DNA from 2 places in the Paenibacillus sp. OAE614 genome. Region 1 is predicted to be linked to the other one. Evidence: predicted binding sites of a transcription regulator. Region 1 holds the regulator's gene; the other holds the start of a gene.

Region 1 (7,594 bases):
CATGATCATGGTCATGACGGGGGGGGCGGACCGGCGCATGCCACGGACGTCATTTCCACGCACATGTACAATATGTCGTTCACGTCCATGAAATACGGTTACGGAAGCTCGATCGCCGCATTCCTGGTGGTGCTCTGTCTGGCCGCCACGTTCTGCATCAACTTCATTTTCAACAAACTGGAAAAACGATACTCGTAAAGGAGGAAACCGCCAATGAACACAAGCACTGCCGTCGCTTTGAACAAGCAGGTGGCCGCAACCGGACGCAAACGGTTTTCCGTTACGAAGGCCATCGTGTTTCTGGTGCTGGGCATTCTGTTTGTAACCCAGGTGTATCCACTGTTGTGGCTGCTCCTGTATTCCTTGAAATCCAATGAAGAAATTTTGTCGGGCAGCTTCTTCGCCCTGCCGCATTCGCCGCAGTGGGGCAATTACAGCGCTGCGCTGGAGGGCAACTATTTCCGCTATCTGCTGAACAGCATTTTTGTCACATCCGTGACGATGATTGCCGTCATTATTCTCAGCTCCCTGTGCGCCTATGCGATCAGCCGATTCCGGTGGCGCTTTGGCGGGGCGGTCATGGTCGTATTCTTGATCGGAATGATGATCCCGATGCAGGCGACGCTGCTGCCGCTCATGATCATTTTCAAAAACATGCATATCCTGAATACACATCTGTCGATCATTTTGCCGTATGTGGCATTTTCCATGCCGATCGCCATCTTTATTCTGAGCGGGTTCATGAAAACCATTCCGCACGAAATCGAAGAATCCGCGGTGGTGGACGGAGCGGGGATCGGACGCATATTCTCGAGCATCATCCTGCCGATCTCGGTTCCGCCTGTGATGACGGTGTGTATCCTGACATTCATCAACATCTGGAACGAATATATTTTGGCTGCGACGTTTATCTCATCAGAAAAGCTGAAAACACTGCCGTTCGGCGTCAACAGCTTCGTCAGCCAATATTCGGTCAACTACGGGGCCATCGGCGCATTTCTTGTGCTGGGCGCGCTTCCGGTCATCATTATCTACTTCCTGCTGGCGGATAAGATCACCCAAGGTATGGTAGCAGGAGCAGTAAAAGGTTAGTAGGGCAAAGACGGCTTCTGTGATAGAATGACAAATGGATGACCGGATACGAAAGGGGAATGTATCTGTGGGGCGACATTTTCGTTCGATTCACAGCCGTCTTTTTCTGCTGTTTCTATGCTGCATGACCGGCATATTGATATTGATCAGCGTTGTGTATTATTACCGTACGATTTCCATTATTCATACCAAGGTGAATGATATCGCCGAGAAGAACATCTCGCAGACCGCCGGACTGTTCAACTCGCTGCTTCAAGGCTACAACAGTCTCTCCAAGTCGCTCAACAGCAACTACGAGCTGACCCGGCTGCTGCAGGAGACCCATGTGAAAGAGACCGTCGCCATCGAAAACGAACGAACGATTACGAATATTATCGGGGCGGCTTACTATTCAAGGAACGATATTACAGGCATCCATATTCTGACCGACAGGGGCAAAGTGTACAGTTATGAGCGCCAGTTCGCTGGGGTCATCGACAACAATTACGCCCAGACGTCCTGGTACAACGAGCTGAACGCCTCGTCGGGCAATATGGTCTGGCTTGGGATCATGCCAGGATCGCCGATCAATACGCTGCAGCAGAAAGAGAACGTCTTTGTGTTCGGTCGGAAGCTGTATGATCTGAACACGCACAAGCAGCTTGGCATCATGGTCATCGAAGCGAATCCTTCGTCCATCATGGAGGCAATGTCCAATGTGACGATCAGCCCGGGCAGCCGCGTGTACCTGATCGATCAGAACAACAACATCATCGCTTCCACCGGTAAAAAAGGGACGGAGGCGCCGGACTTTGCCAGCATTCCGAAGCCGGGTGCCGAAGACGGTATTCTGGTGGACGACAGCTCAAGCCAGCTGGTGGTCGCTGCCAATACGCCCATGGCGGGCTGGACAATCTACGGTTTTACCCCGAAGCACGACATTCAGGCGGAAGTGAACCAGACGACCCAATACCTCGTTGTCGTCCTGATCGTGCTGATTATCGTCTCGACGGTTCTGGCCACGCTGGTATCGCGCAACATAGCTTCTCCGCTGAAGCTGCTGATCCGGGAAATGAAAAAGGTGGAGATGGGCAATTTCAGCGGTTCGGTTAATGTCGATTCGTTTGACGAAATCAACAGCCTGGTGTCTTCCTTCAACCGGATGGTGCACCGGATGGATGAGCTGATTGAGACGATCAAGGTCACGACCGTCAGCGAGAAGAACGCGCAGCTGCAGGCGCTGCAGTCCCAGGTGAATCCGCATTTTTTGTACAACACGCTGGACATGATCTACTGGATGCTGGATGAAAAAGGGAATGAACGCCTCAGCAGGGTCATTCTGTCGCTGTCGCAAATGTTCCGTTACAGCAGCAACTGGGAGGAGGCCTCCCGGACGACGCTGCGTCAGGAATTGGAGCAGATCCGGCATTATTTGACGATTATCGAGAACCGTCTTGAGGACAGGCTCGTACCGAAGATCGATGTGGATCCGCAGTGGATGGACGTCACGCTGCCGAAAATGACGATTCAGCCGATTATTGAAAACGCTGTAAAATACGGACTGGAGCCGCTGGATCGGCAGGGTATGCTGCTCGTTACGGCGGAGCAGGTCATGGACGATCTGCATGTCGTCGTTCGGGATAACGGGAAGGGAATGGACGAAGACACGCTGATGCGGGTCAGAAGCTTGCTGGAGGGCGGGAACCGCACGTCGCCCATAGCGGAGGACAGAGACGGCCCTGTGCTTCGCCGTGGCATCGGTTTGAGCAATGTGCATGAGCGGATCCGAATGATGTTCGGCAGTCCGTACGGTTTATACTTGGACAGTCAAGAAGGGGAAGGAACGACGGTAACCATCCGTTTACCAATCCGGCACCAAGGAGGAATGGAAGATGAACATTTTAGTCGTGGACGATGAGCATGTGATCCGTGACGGAATTAAGCGCACCATCCACCGGGCCTATCCGCAGCATTATGTTCACCTGGCAGCGAATCCGGAGGAAGCGGTTCAGCAGCTGCGCAGACACCGGATTGACCTGGTGCTGACCGATATCCTCATGCCGGGAATGACGGGCCTTGAATTGATGCAGCTGTGCCAAGGCAGTTATCCGCATATCAAATGGGTCATTATTTCGGCTTATTCCGAGTTTTCCTACGCCCAGGAAGCCGTCAAGCTTGGGGCTAAGGACTATATGCTCAAGCCGATCGGGAAAGAGCTGCTGCTCTCCATGATATCCGGACTTGCTCAGGAGATGGATCGGGAGAATGAAATCGTTCGCGAGGCGGAGCTGCTGAAGTCTAACCTGAAGTATTTGCGCGAGGCGGTATTTCAGCGCTGGGCGAGCGGACTCGATACCGGGCGCCTTGACGTCGCCTCAATAATTGAGAGCTACCCCGCATTCCAACTGGTGATGGTTAAGATGGAGAGCGAGGCGCCGGTGCATCTGGAGCATTTTATTATTGAAAATGTGCTTGGTGAGCTGATTGAAGCGCACGGCTGCGGATTTGTGACAAGCATGGACGAAACGAGCCTGATCGGCCTCGTCTCGCTGGGGGAAGAGGGCGGCATGAAACGTCTGACGGATGAGCTGCGCGCTAACTTGAAACGATGCGTCAAGGTGCCTTTCCAGATTCAGTCGACGGGACTCATCACAGACATTCACCGGGTGCCGGAGGAAGTGCGGCGGATGCGCCAGGAATCGGCATCGCTGGACTACGAATACAACAACCCGGGCGGTAACCGAGCGATCGAGGTTGCGGTGCAGTACATCAAAGCGCACTATCATACGGATCTGTCCCTGGAAAAGGTAGCTTCGGTCGTGTTCCTGAATCCGGTCTACTTCAGCCAGCTGTTTAAGCAGAAGACAGGAAGCGGCTTCAAGGAATACGTCACCAATCTGCGGATCGAACAAGCCTGCAAGCTGCTGCTGCAAACGCATTTGAAGCTGGCCGATATTTCGGACAAAGTCGGATATGTGGACGTCAAGCATTTTACCCAGGTGTTCCGCAAAAAGACGGGAAAAACCCCGACGGAGTACCGTCTGGAGCAAACGGCGGATTCCCGTGAGGCGTGTCCCACCTGAATCATCCTGCCTTGATCCCAACGCCGAAAAGAGCCCTTGACCTTCCTGAGTAAGGAAGAGCAAGGGCTCTATTGCTGCTTGTCCAGCATCATCTGCTAGTGAATATCGCGGAACAGCCCGACGACTTTGCCCAGAATGGTGACATGGTTCAGACGCAAAGGTTCGTAAGCCGGGTTCTCCGGTTGAAGCCGGATATGGTCTTTCTCCTTGTAAAACGTCTTCACGGTTGCTTCATCCTCATCCGTCATGGCAACGACGATGTCCCCGTTATCAGCTGTCTGCTGCTGTCTCACGATGACGTAGTCACCGTTATGAATGCCCGCCTCGATCATACTGTCCCCAACGACGGAAAGCATAAACACTTTCTCATCTCCGACATAGTGCTGCGGCAGAGGGAAGTAATCTTCAATGTTCTCCGTTGCCGTGATCGGCACTCCCGCTGTGACCTTGCCTACTACGGGAACTCTGGCGATCGTATGCGTGAACAGATTGCTGCTCTCGGATTCTTCTTGTCCCAACAGTTCAATGGCACGCGGCTTCGTAGGGTCTCTGCGGATCAAGCCTTTCTTCTCCAGTCGGTCCAAATGGCCGTGTACAGTCGAGCTGGAAGCCAACCCTACCGCCTCACCGATCTCTCGGACGGACGGAGGATAACCCTTGGCGCGGACTTCATTTCTGATAAATTCCAATATCGCTTGCTGCCGGCTAGATATCTTTGACATTCCCCATCAACCCCATTTAGTAACGTTTGGTAAAATTATAACATAGAACTGCCGTTCGTACAAACATAAGTTCTAAATGATTTTGCTTTGATGGAGCGGGATTTTTGCGGCTTCTGAATGAAGGAAACCTGTCTCTAAAAACATAGGAACAATTGTTCGAAAAAAGTGTTGAACAAAACAAATGTTCGTGTTATATTGTTCTCATAAAACAAGAACAAACGTTTGGAGGCGTAATATTTATGCTGAAACACACTACATACCAAAGTATTTATAATAACCCATCCGTTAACCCATCCATCAATGAAGCTATAGCAACTCCTTGGTTGAAGAAAGTCCAGTCCTTCGCGCCAGGCCCTGCCTTGATCAAACTGATCCTAGCGGCCCTGATTATTTTGGTGGGATGCACAGGTGTCGTTCGCGTATTCGCAGGAACCTCGGATGATGTTCGGTTAGAGAAAAATGTCATCGTTCAGCAAGGCGATACGCTGTGGGGAATCGCTTCTGCCCATAAGCCGGAAGACATGGATATCCGCGCATATATTATGGCGGTGAAGAAGTATAACGATTTAACCAGCAGCGAAATTCAAGCCGGAGAAGTATTGGCACTCCCACAATATTAATAGAAGATAAATGATCAAGAGCTTGGAAAGGTGTGAACCTTGACAAGCTCTTTTTATCATGGCAAAGTTAGGTATGACTTGAATATTGGAGGAGTAATTGTATGGATATCGATAGCGTTGTAGAGAGAATTAATGAGCTTGCGCGCAAGCAAAAGGAATCCGGTTTAACCGAAGAGGAGATCGAAGAACGGGCCAAGCTTCGTGAGAGATACCTTCAGAATGTCCGCAGAAATTTCAGACAGCAGCTGGACTCGATTGAATGGGTGGATGAAGAGAAGAAATAACACCAGCTGGATTAGACTCATACATTCGATCATGGTATAGACTGACTCAAGGTTTTGTATGGCTCACTACCGATAACAGAATGCTTCTATGTAAGCGCACCAAGTTTCCTTCATTTGTTCTATTATATAGAATATGAAACTACAGGAATAAATGCTGTAAGCAGTATTGGGCCGTTATATATTAGGAAGTAAATAGCAAAACTTTCGTTCAAACTATATAGCCGTAAGCATTTTGAGGAGGTTCGTGAATGGCCCGTTCATGGGAAAGACAGGTAAGAAAAAATTCAGCGCAGCTGGATAAGCAGAGAAAGAAGCAAGGGAAGCCTTCCATCTACAGCGCGGGGGGGCCTTCAGCTGACATTTATAAAGGAAGAAACTATGTGCTTCCGATTACGATGGTCGCTCTGGCTGCGGTCTACTTTTTGCTCGGGATGATCGGACAGGAGGGTACGGCAGGAAACAGCAGCATGACCTGGATCATTATGGCCATGTACTTGTTCCTGGGCTTGATGATCTTTTTGCGCAGGCCTTTCCTGCGTGTGGAGAAAAACGCCGTATCGACGATCAAGTTCAACCGGGATCGGCGACTGACCGCAGACAATATCGCCAAGATCAAGCTGGCCAAAGGCTCTGTCGTGATTGAGCCGAAGGGCAAAGGCGGCAATTGGGTGTTCACGCGCCTGATTAATCGCTACGACACTGATGCCATAGGGGAACGTCTGGAGCGTTTTGCACAGACCCACAATATCCCTTTGGAAAAATAAACATATATAAGAGATAGCTAATGGAGAGGATGGAAGAGGATGCCGGTACAAGCTGTTTTTTTCGATTTGGACGATACGCTGTTGTGGGATGAGCGCAGCGTGAAGGAATCCTTTGAAGCGGTATGCGAGACGGCCGCCAAGGCGAAGGGCATTGACGCCAAGGAGCTGGAGGAAGCGGTCCGCAATGAGGCAAGGACGTTATATCAATCCTATGACACGTTTGCCTTTACCCAAATGATTGGAATTAACCCGTTTGAAGGGCTCTGGGCCAACTTCAGCGCAGGCGAACAACCTGAATTTCGCAGACTTGAGGAGCTCGCTCCAGGCTACCGCAAGGAATCATGGCGGCGCGGGCTGCTGAAGCTTGGTGTTGACGATGAACAGCTGTCCGGAGAATTGGCCGAGCAATTTGCCGCCGAGCGTCGCTCCCGCCCCCATGTATATGAAGAGACCTTCCAGGTGCTGGACGAACTGAAAGGAAACAAGAAGCTGCTTCTTCTGACGAACGGCTGTCCTGCGCTCCAGCAGGAGAAGATCGCCGGCGTTCCCGAACTTGCCCCGTATTTTGACGAGATCGTCATTTCCGGCACATTCGGCAAAGGCAAACCGGATCCGACCATCTTCGAACATGCGCTTTCTTTGCTTGGATTAACACCGGAACAGACGCTCATGGTCGGCGACAAGCAGACAACCGACATCAAAGGCGGAAACAGCGCCGGACTGACCACGGTATGGATCAACCGCACCGAAAAAGTGAAAGATCCGTCCATTGAGCCTGATTACGAAATCAAGCATCTGTCCGAGCTGCATCGCATCATTGCCGAACGGTCTTAAGCTGGTTTTATACGTTAGCCTGCCCAGAGGGAGGAATCCTTCGTCCGGCAGGCTTTTATTATACCTTGTGCATATGAATGCCCCGTTTGCTGAGCAACCTCGACCGCTCTCCGGTCAATTTGTTCCATTTTGTTAACAGATGGATTGTTTGGGTGAGGCGATAATTATGTATAATGATGAAGAATATGGACAAACAGCATACATAGATAGACGTAT
Region 2 (7,594 bases), 400 kb from region 1:
GTAATTTTCATATCCTGGACTCCCGGGATCTTGCCCTGCCAGTGCTGTACTTCCCCTTCCGGGAGCCTGTCCCAGTCGGCGAGATTACCGTCAATCGTAATCAGCTTCTCCTTGCCCGGCAGCATGCCGAGCAGGCCGAACATTTTCTCATTGGTCAGAACGTTGATCCAATAGGACCTCCGGTCTTCAGGCAGTTCCATCGGCATCGTGTTCCAGGTTTTCTTGAACCATTCGTCCTGCCACATGAACAGGATGGCGCCAGCGTAGCCTTCGTCGTGAATGTCTTTGGTCAGGGATGCATCGATCTCTCCCTGCTCCTGTTCGTTATGGCCGCCCTGATCGCGCCCTCCGGCGCCAAAATGCGACACGCCGACAGAAGAAGGAACACCGTACTCCGTGACCATCAGCGGCATGTCCTTATACTTGGCCTTTAGCTGACGGAGATAAGCTTTGTAGGTATTGTAGTTCCCCTGGTCGTCCTTGATCGTCTGGAGCGTCGAATCCGTCCGGAAAAAGTCCGGGTAATACGGATAGACGTGATAGGCCGCGAAATAACCGCCTTTCCAGCCGGTAGGCTGAACATGCCGGGCATCAACGCTCGCCATGTCTTCCTCGAACAGCGGTTCGCCAGGGTGGCTGAGCACATCGGTCGTGACCCAGTTGGTGAAAGTCACGGGATGCTCCCAACCGTAATGCTCCTCCTGCTCGGCCGTATAGTCAAGCAAGCTGGCCAGCCAGTTTTCGAACGGAGCCGCATCTTTTGTACCCGAAAAATACTTGCCCTGATAGGCCTTCACGTCGCTGTGCACCTTGTTCGTATTTTTGACCATACCCGGGTCCCATTCGGTTCCAAGATGCCATGCCATCAAGTACTTGCCGGCATTCGCCTTGTACTCCCCGCTTGCCGCACCCTGCTTCTGCGGGATCGTGACATCGCCGTATACCGCGGCCACCGCTTTCTTGATTTCCTCTTTGAACTGTTTCGTAATATCCCCCGAATAGGCGTCCTGCTGCTCGATCAGCTGTTCTTCAGGCGACCAGATCCCCTGCATAAAATACAGAGGGTCGTCCCCCTTGTCTTTGTTGTACTTGACGAGAGCCTGATAGAATACGGGCTGGTGAATCGTATAGACCCGTATGACGTTAGCGCCCATGTCGTCAATTTCTTTAAACCAGCGCAGATAATCTTCCTCGGTCGCCGGCAGCTCCCCCGGAAAATGTCCCGGCACCGTGGCGCCAAGATTAACGCCTTTAACGAATATCTCTTTCCATGTCCCGTCCTTCTCGTACTTCAGGAAACGGTCCCCCTGGGTTTTAAACGTAAATCTCGTACCGTCCGGATCTTTGTAGGCCGCAGCCGTCGGGTTCTTCAACATCAGTCCCGCCGCCCCGCCTCCGGCTATGAGAACCGCAGCCGCCGTGATCCAAATAAATAGTGTTTTACGTCTGATCATCGCCTCTTCGTTCCCACCTCGTTTTCGATTTTTGCCTCATCGGTCCGGGGCTTGGCCTTCGCCTAAATCTAATTTTTAACTATTCGGCCCCGATCTGTAAACTAGGCTAGTAGTTGGAAATTTCCCACCCCGCCGACCTAGCCCGCCACTCCCTCGTGCGGACCATAGAGCCCTGCCATCCCCTGTCAGCCGGCCCCGTTACGAATGACAAAGAAACGTAAACCAAGCCTTGAGCCGACAGGTTAACTGGACATTTATACGCCTCAAAATTGCTAAAGTTGTGGTCTTTTTAACAGCTTTATCCATAAAGATTACAAAATTGATACCATAGTCCGATAAAGCGACAGCGAAAAACCGCGTCACATCAACGTTTGCCAATTTATGTCAAACTACAAAAATGAGGACGTGGTCCCGGGTAGGACCTCCTGTCTTTTTTTCACCAAATCATTCCATTTACTGGATTTCTATTACCAGACTTTTCGTTCATTTTTGTGGTCCTTCCTCCCCGTTCCCCCGCTCCTTTTTGACTAGGATCATCGGGCAGGTTTTTCAAAAATCAATCGCTATGGGGGCTTTTTTTAAAATCGCAATTTGTTGAAATTTACCATTGGCGTCCTTTTTCCCGCCGAATTGCAAAACGTATGATCCCCCGGATTTCCAAAATAGGAAACAGGCCCCATTCCGTTCCTGGGCGTTCCACTCCCATACCTACCCTGGATCTCGGCGGCTGAACCTGGTAATTTCTGCTGCACGCTTCCTATCCATCGTTATGGCCATAGCGCCTGGATGTCCGCCGATCCTGATCTCCTCCAGGTACGACACGCCAAAAGCCCGTTGTCTCCCAGACAAGACAACGGGCTCCATTCGGTTACTTCTGCTTATGATCCTGCAGACGGGCGTACAATGCCGTAATCAGCCGGTCCGAGTACCGTCCGATTCTTACGCTGACCTCCGTGCGCATATAATCCCGCGTGATCGTGAAGGTATCCTCATACCCATGAAACGAATACCGGTACCAGATCATCTGGGTGTCCTTTCCCTCCTGGGTCAGATCGATGCGCTCATCGAGGAAGGTTTGTTCTACTTTGGACAAATCCTTCTGGATGTCCTGCAACAGGACCTGGGCCACCTTCGAATAAAGGTGCTTCAAGGCCTCGCTTGACGCCTCGATCGCCTGGATCCGCTTCTTCACAATCGATATCATGACCGGGAGCAGGATTCTGTCCCGCATCAGCTCCAGGTCCTCCCTGCGGGGCGGCCGGTGTTCCTCCGCCTGCTGCGAGCGCCTCTTCAGCAGTTCCTCCCGGTGCTGTGGCAGCATCATGCGGCTGGATTCCCAAATCCCGTTATTCTCAAGCTTCTTGCTCATTTATAATGCCCCCCGATTTTCATGGACCGCTCCGCCGCCTGGCCGGCGCCCGTAAGGGAAGAGGCTCTTACGATCGCCATGCTGCCGTACCGCTGCTTGATATGGTCCGTCGCCTTTTCCAGAGCCCGCAGCCGCTCCTGGTCTTCAAACAGCGTCAGCTGGTAATTCCGGTCGTCGCTGAGCTCGCTCAGCATGACCCCGGCGCGCCTAACGGGCATGCGGTCCCAGTGCTTATAAAAAATCGCTTTTACGGCTTCATACACCTTGTTCGTGTTGTTCGTGGGATCCGGCATCTTCATTTGCCGGGAAAAGCCTGTCGGCGCGTCATAAGGGCTGCACATGCAGCTGACCGTGACGACCGAGCCCATGTATCCCTTCCGGCGGCAGTCGCGGCATACTTCTTCCGTCAGCTCCAGCAGGATCGTGTCGACCTCCTTGGGGATGGCGTAGTCCCGGGGCAGCGTCATCATATGCCCGACCGATTTGGGAGGCTTGTCGAACGTTTCCGGGGTCACCTTGCTGTCGTCCATGCCGTTGGCGGTGCGCCACATCACTTCGGCCTGGATATCCGACTGCTTGCCGAACCGCGCCCGGAATTTATCCTTCAGCTGGGGAAGAGGCGTTCTCGCCACATCCCCGATCGTCGTCATGCCGAGCTTGGCAAAATGGGCCGTCATGCGCGAGCCCACTCCAAACATTTTATGGACCGGCTGCGGCCACAGATTCTTCTCGATGTCGGCTTTGGGCAGTATAAAAATGCCTTCCTTGTTCTTCTTCGCCCAAATGTCGGTGGCGATTTTAGCCAAAATTTTGTTCGAGCTGATGCCGACCCGCACCCAGACTCCCGTCTCCTCCATCACCTTCTGCTGGATCGACTTGGCAATGCTCACGGGGTCGCCGAAGAGAGCCAGGCTGCCGGTCACGTCCAGAAACTGCTCGTCGATGCTGAATATCTCGACCAGATCGGTATATTCCTCGTAAATCCGGGTAATCTGAAGCGAGACATCGATATAATGCTGCATTCTTGGACGCATAATGACGAGATCCGGGCACTTCTTGAGCGCCTCCCCCAGCCGTTCGGCGGTCGATACCCCGTAGCTCTTGGCGATCGGGCAGGCGGCCAGAATGATGCCCGATCTGCGCATCGGGTCTCCGGCAACGGCGAGCGGCCTGTCTTTATACTCCGGATGATCCGCTTTCTCTACGCTTGCATAAAAGCTCTGACAATCGGCCAAAAATATAATTCTCTCCTTTGATCTGCTCAAGCGCACACACCCTCCACATCCACTTTGGCATTTCGTTAAACCGGTTTGGGCCGGGCAGCTCCGAGAAGCTCTAGCTCCCTAAAGACCGCTCGTCGAAAAAAACGATCCGGGCTGCTTCCCTCTCCACGAAGCATGCTCACTCGGTAAGCGAACGTATATTCGTATTATATACCAAACACATGTTCTCTATGCAAATGTATTTTTTGACAGCCTTCCCTTGCTGCTGGCAGACAGGCTGGCGTAAACCGGCATCCCGCGGTACACTGTTTACAACGATCATTCCACAAAAGGGGGAGTGCCTGATGTGCGGCCGTTATACACTGACCGTGTCGATGGAAGAATTGATGCTGCGCTACGAGCTCGAGCTTGCGCTGAACTTTCATCCCCGTTACAATATCGCTCCGGCGCAGAACGTACTGGCCGTCATTCACGATGGAAGCAGCCTTCGCGCCGGTCAGCTTAAATGGGGGCTGGTCCCGTCCTGGGCCAAGGACAGCAGCATGGGGAGCAAGATGATCAACGCCAGAAGCGAAACGCTGGCGGACAAGCCGGCCTATAAGCTGCCTTTTGCGAGGAAGCGGTGCCTGATCCCCGCCGACGGATTTTATGAATGGATGAAAACCGACAGCGGCAAAGTCCCTTACCGGATCACCCTCCGGGGCGGGGGAATCTTCAGCATGGCCGGCCTCTACGACACCTGGCTGCAGGAGGACGGCAGCAAGCTGAGCACCTGCACGGTCATCACTTCCGGGCCCAATGCACTGATGGCGCCGATCCATGACCGGATGCCCGTCATTTTGCGCCCGGAGGACGAAATGGCCTGGCTGGACCGCGGGCAGACGGACGTAAACGCCCTGCAGAAGCTGCTCGTGCCCTATCCTGCCGAGGAAATGGAAGCTTACCCGGTCTCAAGGACGGTCAATTCGGTTAAAAACGATACGCCCGATTGCATCGAACGGGTGCCGGAAGGCGCGTAACCGTTTATATGCAAAAAAAGCGCCGCCTTGCACGAACCTTTACGGTCCGGCTGGGCGGCGCTTTCTGGGTTCTGCCTCCTGTTTCGTCAGAAGGCAGTCCGGTGCTCCATCATCTGCCAAGTCAATTTATTCAACAATCAGAGTCCCCTTCATATCGCTGTGGCCGGCACCGCACATGACGGAGCAGTGGAACTCATGCTCACCTGCTTGATCGGCGGTAAACTCTGCAGAGCTTGGCTTCTGCAGGTCCACGTTGAAATCGGGAATGGCCAGACCGTGGTTTCCATCTTTGTTCTCCAGCGTAATTTTGACTTTTTCGCCCTTTTTGACCTTGATCTCGGATGGCTCAAACTTAAAGTTTGACGCCGTCACCTTGATTTCCTTCACGCCGTCCGAGCCGCCGGAAGACGAAGACTCATCCGACGAGCCGCTCCCGCTTCCGCCGCTGCTTCCGCAGGCGCTAAGCACAAAAACCAGCAGCAGTGTAAGTCCCATCAGCATCCATTTTTTCATGTTAAATCCCTCCATTTGAAATAAATAAGTATGGTTGTTCTGTTATCCTTCCTGGCGGCGCCCCGCATCTTGCTTCTCCTCATCCTCTTCCGTCAGATGCCGCGCGGAGCTACGGAATTCGTGAAGCGTCGTTCCCACCGCCTTGCCGAGCTGCGGCAGCTTGGACGGCCCGAACAGCAGCAGGACGAGCAGCAGCAACAGCAGCAGCCCCGGTATTCCGATCGTCGAAAGCATGGCCGATCCCTCCTTTTCCATTTTGAAGTCGCATGACCGTCACGCAGTAGCCCGAAAGCACTGCCTGTTCAGACAAGCATGCCTCCCTGTTTCAAATACTTCTGGATCCCTTCCGCCGCCCGGTAGGCAAGCGCGCCGACGGTATCGGTCGGATTGTAGCCGCTGTTATGCGGAAATGCCGAAGCACCTACCACAAATACGTTTTCCGCTTCCCACATCTGCAGGTAACTGTTCACCGCCGACGTTTCCGGGTCCGCGCCCATAATGACCCCGCCGGTATTGTGGGTGGATTGGTAAGGAACGATATTGTAAGGATCTAGCTTGTCCTTGATCTCCACATGGGAAGGACCCATCTCCTTCATGACCTCACCGGCCTTGTCTGCCAGAAACTTCGTCAGCTCACGGTCCTGATCTTCGAAATCAAACGTAATCCGCAGCAGCGGTTTGCCGTAAATATCCTTATAGGTCGGATCGAGATCCAAATAGTGGTGCTTCCAGGGCAAGCTTGCCCCCTGCGTCGCTACGGTCAGCACGCGGTTGGCGTACTTCAGCGTGGTCTTCTTCCATTCCTTGCCCCAGGTCGGCGTGCCCTGCGGCGCCGGGTTGTTTTCGATCGGGCGCAGGCCGTTCTGGCTGATCCGGATGCCCGCCCCGTGCAGAAACTTCAAATCGGAGTGGTCAAAGTTGTCCCCGTTGAAGTCGTCGAACTCCATCCCCAGCGCTCCGGCGCCCATGAACGTGCTGAATTCCTCATCATCGTAAAAGCCGACCGCGTGCCCGGAGTTGACCTGATACGCATAATTCCGGCCGATCGTTCCCCGGCCGGTTTTCCGGTCATAGGGCGTTCCGAGCTTGGAGCTCAGCAGCAGGCGCACGTTATTCAGCACGAAGCTGCCGAGAATGACCACGTCCGCCGGCTGGGTCACCTCTTCCCCGGTCACCGTGTTGATGTACACTACCCCGGTCGCCTTTTTGCCGTCATGGAGAATTTCGGTCACGTTCGAGAACGTGCGCACCTCCAGCTTGCCGGTGGCCATCGCCGTCGGGATCACAGTCACGACCGGATCCGCCTTGGCGCCGTACTCGCAGCCGAACCGCTCGCAAAATCCGCAGTACTGGCAGGCCGCACGGGAGACGCCGTCCGGGTTTTTGTAGTTCTCGCTCAGGTTGGCCGAAGGGATCATGTACGGATGGTACCCGAGCTTTTTCGAAGCCTCCTCGAACCTTTGCAGGATCGGCGTTTTTTTCATCGGCGGAGTCGGAAACGGATGGGACCGTTTGCCAAGCATCGGGTTCGCTTCCGATTCCCCGGAAATGCCGGCCATCTGCTCGAACTTGTCGTAATACGGCTCGATTTCATCATACGTGATTCCCCAGTCCTGCAGCTGCATGCCGGCGGGAATTTTGCCTTTTCCATACCGATCGACCGTCTTGCTGTAAATCTCAAAGTCATACGGCAGGAAGCGGTGCGTCTGCCCGTTCCAATGCGATCCGGCGCCGCCGAGCCCGTCCCCCAGCAGGAAGGAGCCATAGCTGCGCATCGGCAGTGCCCTCATCGATTCCGCATTGCGGAACGTGATCGTTTCCTTGGACAAGTCCTGCATCAGTTCAAAACGCCGCGCATACCGCAGCTCATCATGATCCATGAAATAATCTTCCGTACTCCGGCTTTTTCCGCGCTCCAGTCCGACGACCTGGACGCCCGCTTTGGTCAGCTCGGCCGCAATGATGCCGCCGACCCAGCCCATTCCAACAATAACCACTGGTACTTTAGGTAATTTG

What was found. Region 1 encodes LexA, which represses DNA repair genes until DNA is damaged. Its sites were predicted from a motif close to CGAACATATGTTCG; they were not measured.
Region 2: ABIE48_RS20735 (DNA polymerase IV) is a predicted target of LexA. The motif match lies at 4,237-4,250, and genes of this name have one in related genera.

What each region holds. Positions count from the first base shown of each region.
Region 1 is NZ_JBEPOD010000001.1:4,092,461-4,100,054, reverse strand. Features, by position in the region: partial or broken gene ABIE48_RS18770 (carbohydrate ABC transporter permease) at 1-198, shown strand, start outside; gene ABIE48_RS18765 (carbohydrate ABC transporter permease) at 214-1,092, shown strand; gene ABIE48_RS18760 (sensor histidine kinase) at 1,160-2,989, shown strand; gene ABIE48_RS18755 (response regulator transcription factor) at 2,964-4,154, shown strand; gene lexA (transcriptional repressor LexA) at 4,250-4,876, opposite strand; gene ABIE48_RS18745 (LysM peptidoglycan-binding domain-containing protein) at 5,116-5,496, shown strand; gene ABIE48_RS18740 (DUF896 domain-containing protein) at 5,598-5,780, shown strand; gene ABIE48_RS18735 (hypothetical protein) at 6,029-6,544, shown strand; gene ABIE48_RS18730 (HAD family hydrolase) at 6,584-7,378, shown strand.
Region 2 is NZ_JBEPOD010000001.1:4,489,635-4,497,228, forward strand. Features, by position in the region: gene ABIE48_RS20725 (hypothetical protein) at 1-1,454, opposite strand, end outside; gene ABIE48_RS20730 (YhjD family protein) at 2,323-2,823, opposite strand; gene ABIE48_RS20735 (DNA polymerase IV) at 2,820-4,088, opposite strand; gene ABIE48_RS20740 (SOS response-associated peptidase) at 4,391-5,065, shown strand; gene ABIE48_RS20745 (cupredoxin domain-containing protein) at 5,192-5,578, opposite strand; gene tatA (twin-arginine translocase TatA/TatE family subunit) at 5,621-5,812, opposite strand; gene ABIE48_RS20755 (GMC family oxidoreductase) at 5,881-7,560, opposite strand.